DNA from 2 places in the Fictibacillus sp. KU28468 genome. Region 2 is predicted to be linked to the other one. Evidence: riboswitches for the same ligand, from Rfam matches in the RefSeq annotation. Region 2 holds a riboswitch; the other holds the start of a gene.
The links. Region 2 has a riboswitch for cyclic di-GMP ahead of OKX00_RS14910 (GGDEF domain-containing protein). Riboswitches for the same ligand answer to the same signal wherever they lie in the genome.
Positions count from the first base shown of each region.

Region 1: linked by a shared signal. The riboswitch ahead of OKX00_RS06340 (anti-repressor SinI family protein) and the one ahead of OKX00_RS14910 (GGDEF domain-containing protein) in region 2 are both predicted to bind cyclic di-GMP.

Region 1 is NZ_CP110666.1:1,231,481-1,237,794, forward strand. It holds gene OKX00_RS06305 (hypothetical protein) at 1-258, shown strand, start outside; gene sipW (signal peptidase I SipW) at 255-818, shown strand; gene OKX00_RS06315 (TasA family protein) at 896-1,639, shown strand; gene OKX00_RS06320 (LPXTG cell wall anchor domain-containing protein) at 1,721-2,386, shown strand; gene OKX00_RS06325 (class D sortase) at 2,390-3,031, shown strand; gene OKX00_RS06330 (helix-turn-helix domain-containing protein) at 3,034-3,366, shown strand; gene OKX00_RS06335 (helix-turn-helix domain-containing protein) at 3,633-3,962, opposite strand; gene OKX00_RS06340 (anti-repressor SinI family protein) at 4,044-4,199, opposite strand; cyclic di-GMP riboswitch class I at 4,226-4,310, opposite strand; gene kynU (kynureninase) at 4,526-5,791, shown strand; gene kynB (arylformamidase) at 5,791-6,314, shown strand, end outside.
Region 2 is NZ_CP110666.1:2,883,217-2,889,530, reverse strand. It holds gene OKX00_RS14940 (N-acetylmuramoyl-L-alanine amidase) at 1-242, shown strand, start outside; gene abc-f (ribosomal protection-like ABC-F family protein) at 569-2,179, shown strand; gene OKX00_RS14930 (STAS domain-containing protein) at 2,250-3,083, shown strand; gene OKX00_RS14925 (WYL domain-containing protein) at 3,197-3,400, shown strand; gene OKX00_RS14920 (YhjD family protein) at 3,423-3,791, shown strand; gene OKX00_RS14915 (serine/threonine-protein kinase) at 3,845-4,483, shown strand; cyclic di-GMP riboswitch class I at 4,562-4,648, shown strand; gene OKX00_RS14910 (GGDEF domain-containing protein) at 4,766-5,695, shown strand; gene addB (helicase-exonuclease AddAB subunit AddB) at 5,824-6,314, shown strand, end outside.

The DNA of each region.
Region 1 (6,314 bases), 1.7 Mb from region 2:
AAGAAAAATACTGTTTCCGATCAAGTAGAAAAACCCATAAAAGAAGTCGATCAAGAAGGAAATAAAGATATTTCTAATACAGCCAATGACGAACAAGAAAGCAAAGAAGAAGTAAACGAAGAAATAAAACAAAAAATACAAGAAGAAACAACAGAAGAAACAACAGAAGAAACAAAAACTGAAAATAGGGATAAAGCCCAAAACCAAAATAAAGCTAATACAAATTCTTATGAAGATAAGGGAGGAAATGAAAATTGAAAGTCCTAAGAATAATAAGCCGTATTGCTTCTGGTATGCTGGTACTTTGTTTAATCCTAGCGACTACACTAGCAATATCCTCTAAACTTTCTGGGGGAACACCTAAATACTTTGGCCAAAAGATGATGCTGGTTCTTTCAGGATCAATGGAGCCTACAATTAAAACCGGTTCGGCAATTTTTATAAAGGAATTAAAAAATCCAACCAAATTGAAAAAAGGTGATGTGATTACTTTTTACTCACCAATAAAGAAAAATACCATTGTTACTCACCGAATTAAGGAAGTTAAAGGAACAGGTCAAATGGTTGAATATATTACAAAAGGTGATAATAACCAGGCCAATGATCCGCTTTCAGTCTCTCCGCAGAACGTCTTAGGAAAATATTCAAACACAGAAATACCATATTTCGGTTATGTATCTTCTTTTCTTCAATCTAAAAAAGGATTAGGCATCATGCTCATTATTCCAGGATTACTCTTAATTTTAGTTGAGATTATTTCCGTTTGGAGATTACTTTCCAGATGGGATAAACAAAAAGAAAAAAACGCAGTAGCTTAATTGGTTGTTCCTTTTTCGCTTAATGCGGAAAGGTCAATATAAAAAAACCTTACATAGGTATAGGGAGGAAATAAGAAATGAATTTAAAGAAAAAATTGTTAGCAAGCACGGCAACAATCGCAGTAGGAGCAATGGCCACAATTGGGGGAACTTTCGCATACTTTAGTGATGATGTATCAGCTCAAAGTAAATTTACAAACGGTAAACTTGATCTTCAGCCTGAGGCGCCTTATCTAGAGCATTTTACATTGGATAAATTCAAGCCAGGAGATAAGCTTGTCGCAATGGTAGACAATCAGGAGCCTGCAATGGTATTAAACAATCAAGGAAATCTTCCTATGAACGTTTTCATGAAAGCAGATGTTACCGATCATAAAGGAAGCAAAGATCACATCTGGGTAAATAAATTATTTTATGGAGATACCAACCTACTAGCTAAATATCCTGCTATGGATGCAAATAATGACAGTCATGTAACATTAGCTGAACTAAGTTCCTTCTTTAAGGGCAACACAACACTAAACGGTAAATCAATTACTGGAGTAGGTAAATACATCGGTTATCTTGATGCACCTGGTGGAGCAGCAGGTACTAACCCAATTCAAGCAGTAAAATACGAGTTGGAATTTAAAGATAACGGTCAGGACCAAAATAATCTCCAAGAAGATGAAACAAATATCGGTTTTACATTTACTGGTCTGCAATATGAAGGTAAGACACTGGATAGTTCAACAATAGATAATGGTTCTGAAGGAGGGGGAGGAAATTTCCAACGTACCGATAATATTAATGACCGAGAGGAAACAAAAAACGATAAATAATATTATGTAATTAATTTAAAATAAGTGGGGGTTAAAATCCCCACTTATTTTATTACTAAATTAAAAGAAAAGGGTAAATTTATGAATTATAAAAAATTGAAATTTATGTTTACTCTTGTTTTATTAGCTGCATTATCTTTAAGCTTTACTCCTTTAATGAAAACAGAAGCTGAGGCCCCTCCAAATGTAATTGATATAGATACATTCCCACAGAAGCATGTAATAGATATTGATCAATTAAAACCTGGAGACAGAATAAAAGATTCATTAGAAATAAGAAATAATGGAAACGTAGAATTTGGGTATAACAGCAAAGCAATATATAAAGGAGGTTCAAAAAAATATTACAACCAGCTTCTTTTAGAGATAAGTGATCAGAAGTCCGATCTTTTATTTAATGGCAAATTAAAAAATTTTAAAGGCTTTAAATTAAGAAAACTAAAGCAATTTTCAAAAGAAAAGTTATTTTTCATAATAACTGTACCCGATTTAGATAATAGGTACCAAGGCATGTCCACAACAAGCGAATTGTTATTTTATGTAAGTGGTGATACAGGTAATGGTCAAATAGATGATAAGAATAATCCAATAGAAAAAGATACCAACGATGGAATACTCCCAAAAACAGGCGAAGAAGATCCCTTATTAATATATATAACAGGGTTAATTTTGATATCAGTCGGAATAGTAATTTTGTTTATGAAGAAATCTATCATTCCGAATCCTTTCCACAAGGACAAGGATTAAAAGATGAAGTGGATCGCATATCTCCTTATACTCACAGGCATCATTACGATGTGTTACCCAAAACTAAAAAGCTACTATTATACGAACAAGGAAAACCATTTACTTCAATCATGGGATCACCCGCCAACCAAACAGTCAGTCAGCAGCTATAAAAAGCTGGGTCCTGTTCTTACTACAACGAAAAAAGAAACCAAACCGGACAGGAAAGACCCCTTACCGAACAGTTTGCTCGGAACTCTTGAAATTAAAAGAATTCATCTCCGCTTGCCAATCTTGGAAGGAGCCAGCCTATCCAACCTGAAGATTGCAGCAGGGCACATTTCCGGCACCACTCCTATTGGTGAAGAAGGAAATGCGGCGATCGCAGCCCACCGAAGCTATACGTACGGCAAGCAATTCAATCGGCTGACAGAAGTGAAAACCGGAGACCTTATCACGATTGAAACCAAAAAAGAAAAGCTGATCTACCGGATGATCGCCAAAAAAATCGTCAAACCAGCAGACCTATCAGTCTTACATAGCAGTAAAAATGAAAACATCATCACGTTAATAACCTGTCATCCGTTCAAACACCCGACACACCGGTATATTGTGAAGGCGAAGTTAATTGAGGAAAGGTTGTTAACCAGCAAAGGAAGTCGGTGATCGTGAGGAAATTAGGAACACAGATTAAGAGGATCCGGATGGAGAAAGGCCACAGTGTGACAAGGCTTGCTGAGATGGCTGGAATCTCTAAAGGATACTTGAGCAGCATAGAAAATCATAAAAACAACCCGTCCGCATATATGATTAAAAAGCTGGCGAAAGCCCTGGAGGTGCCTGTGGAAAAGGTCATTAATCTAGAAGCAGATATATTGGACCAGGAGTGGATGGAACTCGTCATTCAGGCAAAGGAAATGGGAATCAATCAGGAGGAAATCCGTACGTTTATACAGTATGAAAGCTGGAAACAGCAGACAAAGGATGATGAAGCGAAATGATCCGCCTTGAAAATGGAGTCTATTTATGTGAAGCAGCGGGGAATAAAGTAAAGGTCGTGTACATGGGCCGCAACATCTGTGAAATTTTTATTAATGATGAGCTAAGAGGAAGAGCACCTTTTGATTATGTAAAAAAAACAAATTCTGAAGTGGGAAAAAAGGGACCATTTATCCATTGCCAATATCGGACATTATCAATTTAAAGAACTTGTTCCGATCATCGATATTTTTGTATGAAAAAACCGGCGCCGCCAAAGGGTGCCGGTTTAGCTTTGATTTTTATTTTTCCATTTGTTGAATTCAAGAAATTCTTTAAACTGGTCTTTGCTGACACCAGACTCCATAGCTTCTTTTACGAGCTCTGCCCATTCATAATCCAGCTCCGCCTCATTGACCTCAGCTTTTTCATTCAGCAATTTTTCAACAGGAATATCCAGGACGACTGCCAGCTTTTCAAGCAGCTGTACAGAAGGATTGGTTTGTATATTTCGCTCAAGGGAGCTGAGATAGGATTTGGCGATACCTGCTCGTTCTGCTAATGCGGATAGAGATAGACCTTTTTCTTTGCGATATTTTTTTACAAGTTCACCAATCACGTTAATCCCTCTTTTTTACTACAAATTTTGCTTCCATTATACATTTAGGGACGATAGGCTGTAAATAGACCAAAAGCGACATCAGATCGATGTCGCTTTAAATATTCGCTCATTTGATGGTATGTACGTTTTTTGAAGATAGCTACGGATTTCCTCCAAGCTTAAACCTTGCTTTTTGGCTTGTAATAGTAATGCTACCCATTCACGATCAAGCTCTGTTTTTTTTACGGTTTCCATGTTTCCCTCCTGAAATTGGTGGTTTTCCAGGTAATCCAGCCATCATAGTTACTCACCTTAGACCTGTGATTTTGCGTCCATGCTTTTCAGCGATGTTTGCCCTTTAACTGGAGGGTGGCATTCCGACAGTCACTTAAATACATACAATTTTAACCAATTACTAGTACTTAACTCACGATTTTATTATAGTATCTCATTCTTTAGGAATCTGTCATAATTTGGCTGTTACATAACTGTAATATTATTGAAAAGTAAGCGTTTGCATTGATGCTTTCCCCTGAATTGTTTAAGATAAATAGAGAGAGCAAAAAAGGGGCGGATGAGTGATGGAACTAGGGAAATGGAAAGAACTTGACGAAAAAGATTTTCTAAAAAACTTTAAGAACGAATTCTATTTAAAAGAAGGCGTGTTATATTTGGACGGCAATTCGCTGGGGCTTTTGTCGAAAAGAGCTGAGAAATCACTGTTGGAGTCGCTAAATGATTGGAAGGAATGCGGTATTGATGGCTGGATGGCTGGAAAGCATCCATGGTATACACTTAGCGAGGAACTAGGGAATAAATTGTCGCCACTAATTGGGGCAAACCCGGAGGAAGTCATTATTACCGGATCCACCACTGGAAACCTCCATCAGCTCACATCCACTTTTTTTAAACCTTCAGGATCAAAAACGAAAATTTTAGCAGATGAGCTGACCTTTCCCTCGGATATTTATGCACTGAAAAGCCAGCTGGCCTTAAGAAGCTTGGACCCTGGCCAGCATCTGATCAGAGTGAAAAGCCGTGATGGCAGGCTGATTGAAGAAGAGGACATCATCAAGGCTATGACGGATGGAGCAGCTCTTATTGTGCTGCCCTCCGTGCTCTACCGAAGCGGGCAGCTTTTGGACATGGAACGCTTAACTTCTGAGGCCCACAAGCGCGGAATATTGATCGGTTTTGATTTATGCCATTCCATTGGGGCAGTGCCTCATCAACTTTCGGAATGGAATGTTGACTTTGCTTTCTGGTGCAACTATAAATATTTGAACGCAGGACCGGGCAGTGTTGCGGGACTCTATATTAATGCTAAACATTTTGGTAAAGAGCCTGGACTAGCCGGCTGGTTCGGTTCCAATAAAGATAAACAGTTTGACATGAACCATGACTTCGTGGCGGCGGATACTGCAGGAGCCTTTCAGATCGGCACCCCTCACGTCTTAAGCACGGCACCATTAATCGGTTCGCTTGAAATTTTTGAGGAAGCGGGAATGGACCGGCTAAGAGAAAAATCTCTTAATCTGACACGCTATATGATGGAGCTGATTGAAACCGAACTTGCCGGCTTTGGATTTACAATCGGAAATCCGAGAGATGATATACGGCGCGGTGGGCATGTTTGCCTGGAGCATGATGAAGCAGCGAGAATCTGCAAAAGTTTAAAAGAGAACGGCATCGTGCCTGATTTCCGTGCTCCGAATGTGATCCGCCTCGCTCCTGTAGCACTCTATACATCTTTTGAAGATGTACATACTGCGATTCAGCGGCTAAAAAAAATCATGGGTGAGAAGCAATATGAAAAGTTTTCAAACGTAAGAGAGGTGATTGCTTAATGGCTGAAAAACTGATCGATATCTCCATGCCTTTGACCACGTCCATTCCGACCTGGCCGGGGGATACCCCATACTCGTTTGAATTAGCCTGGACGAAAGCAGAATCAGGATCTGTGAATGTCGGCAAAGTGGAAATGAGCACGCACACCGGCACCCATATTGATGCGCCGTATCACTTTGATAGTGAAGGAAAACGGGTACTGGAGCTGGATCTTGAAATTTATGCCGGCAGAGCAATAGTGATAGATGTTACGGGCAAAGAGGTCATCGCTCCAGAGGATTTGGCAGATCAACCGCTGGACGGATTGGAGCGTGTGCTGCTGAAAACAGGCTCTTGGCAGGACAGAACCGTGTTTCCGGAAAAAATCACCTATCTTGATGAAGAGCTGGCTGCTTTTCTATCAGAAAAAGGTGTGAGGCTTATCGGAGTTGATGTGCCGTCTGTAGATGTCCTCGACAGCAAAGCGCTTCCTACACACCATGCCTTGCGTAAAAACGGCATAAATATCCTGGAAGGTATCGT
Region 2 (6,314 bases):
CTGTGAACGCGTTAAAAAGGAACGGGAAGAGTTTTGAAGATTTTCTTCAGGATGTAAAAGATCAATTGGAAAGCATAAAAAGGGAAGGAGAAGGCGTGCATCGGGTTAACGAAAAAAAGCATGACAGGCTCTATCGAGTCCAAATTGGCTGTTTTAAACAAAAAGGGAATGCAGAAGAGGCAGCACGGAAAGCCATTAAAGCAGGATTTGATGCGATTATTCATGTGGATGAATCTTCATAAAATGGCGCGCTGCCTATTGCAATACAAAATTTAAAAATGGTATAATTGGAACAAATATACTTTTGGATGAAAGGAGGGGTAGGAATGCTGAATGGTGTACGTTGTATGGTGGATTGGCTGACGGTTGAAGTACGCTCTATTACACATGTAATAGCTGTCAACGGGAGAAGTCTGTCCAAATTTATACAACATTAGTGCATCAGTAAGTTTTCCATACCCATTCCTCATCAACGGATCAACCATGGGCAGGTATGCTTGCCCATGGTTTTTTGTGTTTTAATTTATTTGAAGAATGGGTAACCACCAAATTTGAGGAGTGTTTACCTATGATTATTTGTTCCGCGAACGGACTCACAAAAAGCTTCGGAGGACATACCGTATTTAATAATATATCTCTGGAAATCCATAGCACAGACCGGATAGGCCTGATCGGGCGTAACGGAACCGGAAAAAGTACATTATTTAAACTGCTTGCAGGTACAGAGCATCCGGACGAAGGAAGTGTTCATCTCAAGAAAGGATCGGCGGCAGGCTATTTGGAGCAGGTGCCGGTCCGATCGGATAATGCCTCGGTTTATGAGGTGTTTATGCAGTCCTTTTCTGAACTTCATGAAATTCAAGAAAAAATACATGCTCTGACTGCAAAAATGAGTGAGACTCCAAACGAAAAACAGCTGGATAAATGGCTGAATCAGCTATATGGTTTGCAGGAGACATATGAAGAAATGGGGGGGTATTCCATCGAATCCAAGATTAACGGAATCGTAAAAGGCCTCGGTCTTGAAGCCGTAAAAGACCAGCCATTCTCTTCCATCAGCGGAGGCGAAAAGACAAAGGCAGGGCTCGGATGCCTGCTTCTGAAGGAGCCGGATCTGCTTTTGCTTGATGAACCGACCAACCATCTTGATTTAAGTACGATGGAATGGCTTGAAGACTATTTGCTGAAATACAAGGGGGCTGTCGTCATCATCTCACATGACCGCTATTTCCTGGACCGTACCGTGAACAAAATTTATGATCTGGAAGACGGAGAAGTGATCCTCTATCACGGGAATTACAGTGCTTTTTCAGCTGAAAAAGAAAAACGCCTGCTTGCTGAATTTGCTCAGTATCAAGAACAGCAAAAAAGAATAAAAAAAATGCAGGAGGCCATTAAGCGTCTGCGCGACTGGGCGATCAGGGGTGACAATGGCGATCTTCACAGACGGGCCCGCAGCATGGAACGGGCTATAGAAAGGATGCAGAAAATCAAACGTCCGTTACTTAACCGCAGAAAGACAGAAATCTCGTTTCAGATGAAGGATCGAAGCGGAAAAGAAGTCCTTTCTATGCTGGATGTGACGGCAAGCTATCCTGGCAGGGAAATACTGAAACAAGTTGATCTTTTTATCCGTTTTGGTGAAAAGGTTGCAATTGTAGGCAACAATGGGACAGGAAAATCTACCTTGTTAAAAGCGATCTTAGGGGAGCAGGAAGTCACTGGTCTTATTGAGATTGGAAGATCCGTTAAACTTGGATACCTTTCCCAGACCGGACTGAACAGTCACCCGGATGAAACGGTATTGTCTGCTTTTCGTGAAGCTGTTCCTGTTGATGAAGGGGCAGCAAGGCATTTGCTTGCCAAGTTTTTATTTTATGGACAATCCGTGTTCAAGAAGGTGAGGGATTTAAGCGGAGGAGAGAATACCCGCCTTCGCTTTGCACAGCTCGTCCACCAGGATGTTAATCTGCTGCTGCTTGATGAGCCGACCAACCATCTGGATATTGATTCACGTGAAGTCCTGGAGGATGCTCTGGAAGAATATAACGGAACTGTCGTAGCTGTCTCGCATGACCGGTACTTCTTAAATAAGCTCTTCAACCGTGTGGCCTGGGTTCATGAAGGAGAGATCAAAGAATATTTAGGCACTTATGATGAGGCTCGTCGTCAAAGGTAGGAAATCGTTTATTGTAAGCCTTCTATAGTGTATGATGATAGGACAATATAAACGATATGAGGGGTAGACGATGGACAAGAACTTAAGAGCTCTGGGAGACTGCATTATTCAGCATAAAGTGGAACTTGCTGAGGCCGTAACGCAGAATCGGATAAAGAATGGGATCAATCCGCCGAATGACCAGCAAAAGCAGCTTTTAATCGATTGGCGCATCGAACTGTTTCAATTCATCGGTGAAGCATTATTCTCAAACCTCGAACAATCAGAAAAAAGATTTTTAGAATGGGGAAAAAAAAGCGGGGAAATTGCGGTAGAAATCAATTTGTCCCTTGATACAGCCCTCGATTCTACACGGCTTTACCGGACGATCATCTGGGAATTCATTGGAAAAGAAGTGGAAAGAAATGATTACGATAACCATACAGTCATGAAGGCTGTGACTATTATTGATCCATTATTGGATAAGGTGGTTTATTCTTTCAGTGTGGCCTATGTCGACTATAATAATCATCTGCTCGACTTGGCCAGAGAGGCACTTGAAGAGCTGTCTGTTCCTGTTGTCCGCCTTACGCAGACCGTCGGGGTCCTGCCTCTCGTCGGCCCCATTGATACCCACCGCTCGAAATTGATCATGGAGATCGCTCTTAATGAATGTATGGAGATGCAGATTGAGCACCTTTATATTGATTTATCAGGTGTTCCAATCATTGACACGATGGTCGCCCATAACCTTTTTCAAGTGATTACATCCTTAAAGCTTCTCGGTGTGGAGGTAACATTGACAGGCATGCGGCCAGAACTTGCTCAGACCGTTGTTGCTCTGGGAATTAGCTTTGAGGGATTTTCCATCGCAGGAAGCCTTCATCAGGCACTGGGACAGAAAGGATTATTGCAAAGCGTGTAATAATATTAGGGTTTATGCCTATCCTTACTAAGGGTAGGCATATTTTTCTAGTTGCATAAAGAACGTTTGTTCGCATATACTATGAATAAATAAATGGTAAGGCGGTGGCTAAAATGAATCGATTGCTGATGCGTTGTGTGTCTGAACGTTCTCCCTTTATGATGATCTATCAGTCTGGCGGCGGGCAGTTTACTCAGCGTTACGTTTTTCCGGTTTCTTGTGAAGGAGAAACGTTAACCGCCTATTGCTGTCTTCGAAAACAAATCCGTACGTTTAAGCTGTCTAATATTTTGTCGGTTGCCGGAAAAACGGGTTGAACGGCGATCGGGAGGAACAAAAATGTTATATGGCGATGAAAGAGATCGTATACTAGTAGATAAATATATTATGTATCCTATGCTGCTCACCATCTTTAACCGTGATTTAAAAGTGATAGCCGTTTCTCCTTTCAAATTAAGGCAGCCGTATGTCACCCTCATCGAGAACGTGATGAATGCCATCAGTTTTGAATTAAGAGATGTAAAAAAAGAAATGATGGCCCGTAAAATTAAAGTAACGGATGGAAGGCCAGTGGATGACATCACAGAATATCAGATTTTTATCCGGGGATATCAGGAAGTCATGAGATTCCCGAACGTCCATCTTCGAAATAAAGCAGAATTGCTGATGAAACATTTTCTTTTTGGTACGATGATAGAGCGCAAATAGCAGAGCTGTTCAAAGCTTTCGGCGAGAGACTTAGGAATCGGGCCAGGTGAATCATGAAAAAGTATACGGAGTTATCAGAGGAGTTAACACAAGAAGTAAAAATAATTAGCAGGAATCCCGGTGATCCTGTGGAAGTTCTGTTTGCTCCTCAACCGTGGGAGCTTCTGGGCTGCGGCAATTATGCTGCCGTTTTCGTCCATCCTGATTTCCCTGACCAAGTCGTTAAGATTTACGGCAGAAATCATGAAGACCTGCTTGAAGAGATATCTGTTTACCGGCAGCTGGGTGAGCACCCTGGGTATTCACGCTGTTACGGATATGGAGAACGCCATTTGATCCTAAAGCGAATCGAAGGAATAACACTTTATGATTGCCTGCATAAAGGGGTGAAAATTTCCGAAAACGTGATTCGTGACGTGGATGAAGCACTCTGCTATGCTCGAAACCGCGGCCTTTTTCCCCGGGATGTTCACGGGAAAAATGTAATGATTTCTAATGGGCGGGGAATCATTGTGGATGTTTCAGATTTTTGCAAGAAAGAGGAATGCTATAAATGGAAAGATTTAAGAAAGGCTTATTATAAAATCTATCAGCCGTTCTTTTATAGATTCCCTCTTAGAGTTCCTTATCCGGTGCTGAATGGTGTACGAGTCGGCTATCGATGGTACAAAAGATGGAAAACGAAAAAATAGGTCTAAGGTTCGTGTTTGATGTTGGTAAAAATAGGTTATATGGTATATAATTACTATATTGGATAAATAAAAGAGACCTTTGTCTCAGAGCAAACCATCTGAAAAGGTGGGACGCAAAGCCGCGGGCCTAATGTTTGTAAAAACTATGGCAGCCGGGTTGCCAAAGGGGAAAGAGCGATTTCCCTGCAGGGGAGATGGCTTTTTTGTTATGTTCGGCCAAATACATCTTGTTCTAAAGCCGGCCGCTTCTTAAATACTATATTGAATAGAGGGATCCAACCTATGCCAGAAACGGACATTGCCGACCTCAAAAGCCGTCTTTATAACCTTCATATCGAATCCATTCCCAGCATTATCGAGAGGCACCTTCTTCATCTGGAAAAGAATGAACTGTTTGTTCCCTTTCTGACCTATACAGATTCAGAATACCAGATGCATCTTAAATGGATGTTAACTGCCTTGATAAAAGGCATTTTTATACATAATGAAGAATTTAACTCCTGCATGGAACGAATTGAAGATCGGGGTTTCAAGCAGGGATATGATTTTGCCGGGCAAAGGGCAATCCCCCATCAGCTCCTTCCTCTTTTAGCAAAGAGTCTGAGGCAGGCGGGCAACAGTGTTATTCAGAACCTGATTAAGGAAGAAACAGCTGAAAACAAACTGTTTTTCCTGGAGAGATGGGGACATGCTGCCAATTCTTTAATGATCGGGGTTTTAAGCGGTTATTTTTCAAAGCAAGTAACCGATCTGAAAGAGCTGAGCATCAGAGACCCATTAACGAACCTATATAACAGGCGCTACTTTTATCATTGCCTGGAAACAGAGGTCCTGAAGGCAAAAAGGGGCCAATATCCACTGTCACTGATTATGATGGACATCAATGATTTTAAAGAGATCAATGACCAGTTCGGCCATCATATGGGAGACGAGCTGCTGCAGCAGATCGCTTTCTTTGCGGAAAAGCTGAAAATGGATCTCGGCTTCCGGTTTGGAGGCGACGAGTTTGTATTCTTGATTCCCGGCCATACAGAACAAACGGCCTATCAGCTGGCCGGCCAGATTGATCTGTATTTGCGTTCGTGGAATGAAAAGGTCTCGCTGGCCTATGGAACCATTTGCCTTCATGCGGATGCGGTTGACAATATTGATCATTACCTGCGTCTTGCGGATGAAAGAATGTACATGAATAAAAGAAACATAAAGCAATAATGAATAGAATGATCAGTGCCTGCCTTGTTCCAGTTAAAGGCAGGCTTTTCTGCAGTCGTTATCATTCTTTTACATACTGTTTTATGAGATAATAGGTTTAAGATTATTAGGTTGACAGAGGTGAGGATATGAGTTTGCGCTTTATTCTTGGAAGAGCCGGAAGCGGAAAGAGTGACCGCAGTTTAAGCGAGATCAGAGAATCTCTTTTTGCAAATCCGGAGGGAAAACCCATTATCTATTTGGTGCCCGATCAGATGACATTTCAATCCGAATATGAGTTGGCAAAGACACCTGGCCTCGAAGGAATGATGCGTGCCCAGGTGTTCAGTTTTTCCCGTATGGCATGGAAAGTCCTCGGTGATGTCGGAGGGATGACCAGACTTCATATTACAAGTGTCGGAATGAACATGATGCTCAGAAAAATAATAGAAAACAAAAAACAGGATCTAAAGGTATTTAAAAAAGCGTCAGATCAGAATGGATTCTATGAACTTATGGAAAATATGATCACTGAATTCAAGCGATACTGCGTGGATGCCGAGCAGCTCGACTGGAACGCTCAGACGCTGCTGCAATTTAACAGCGACGCAAAAGGAACTGTTCTTCAGGACAAGCTTAC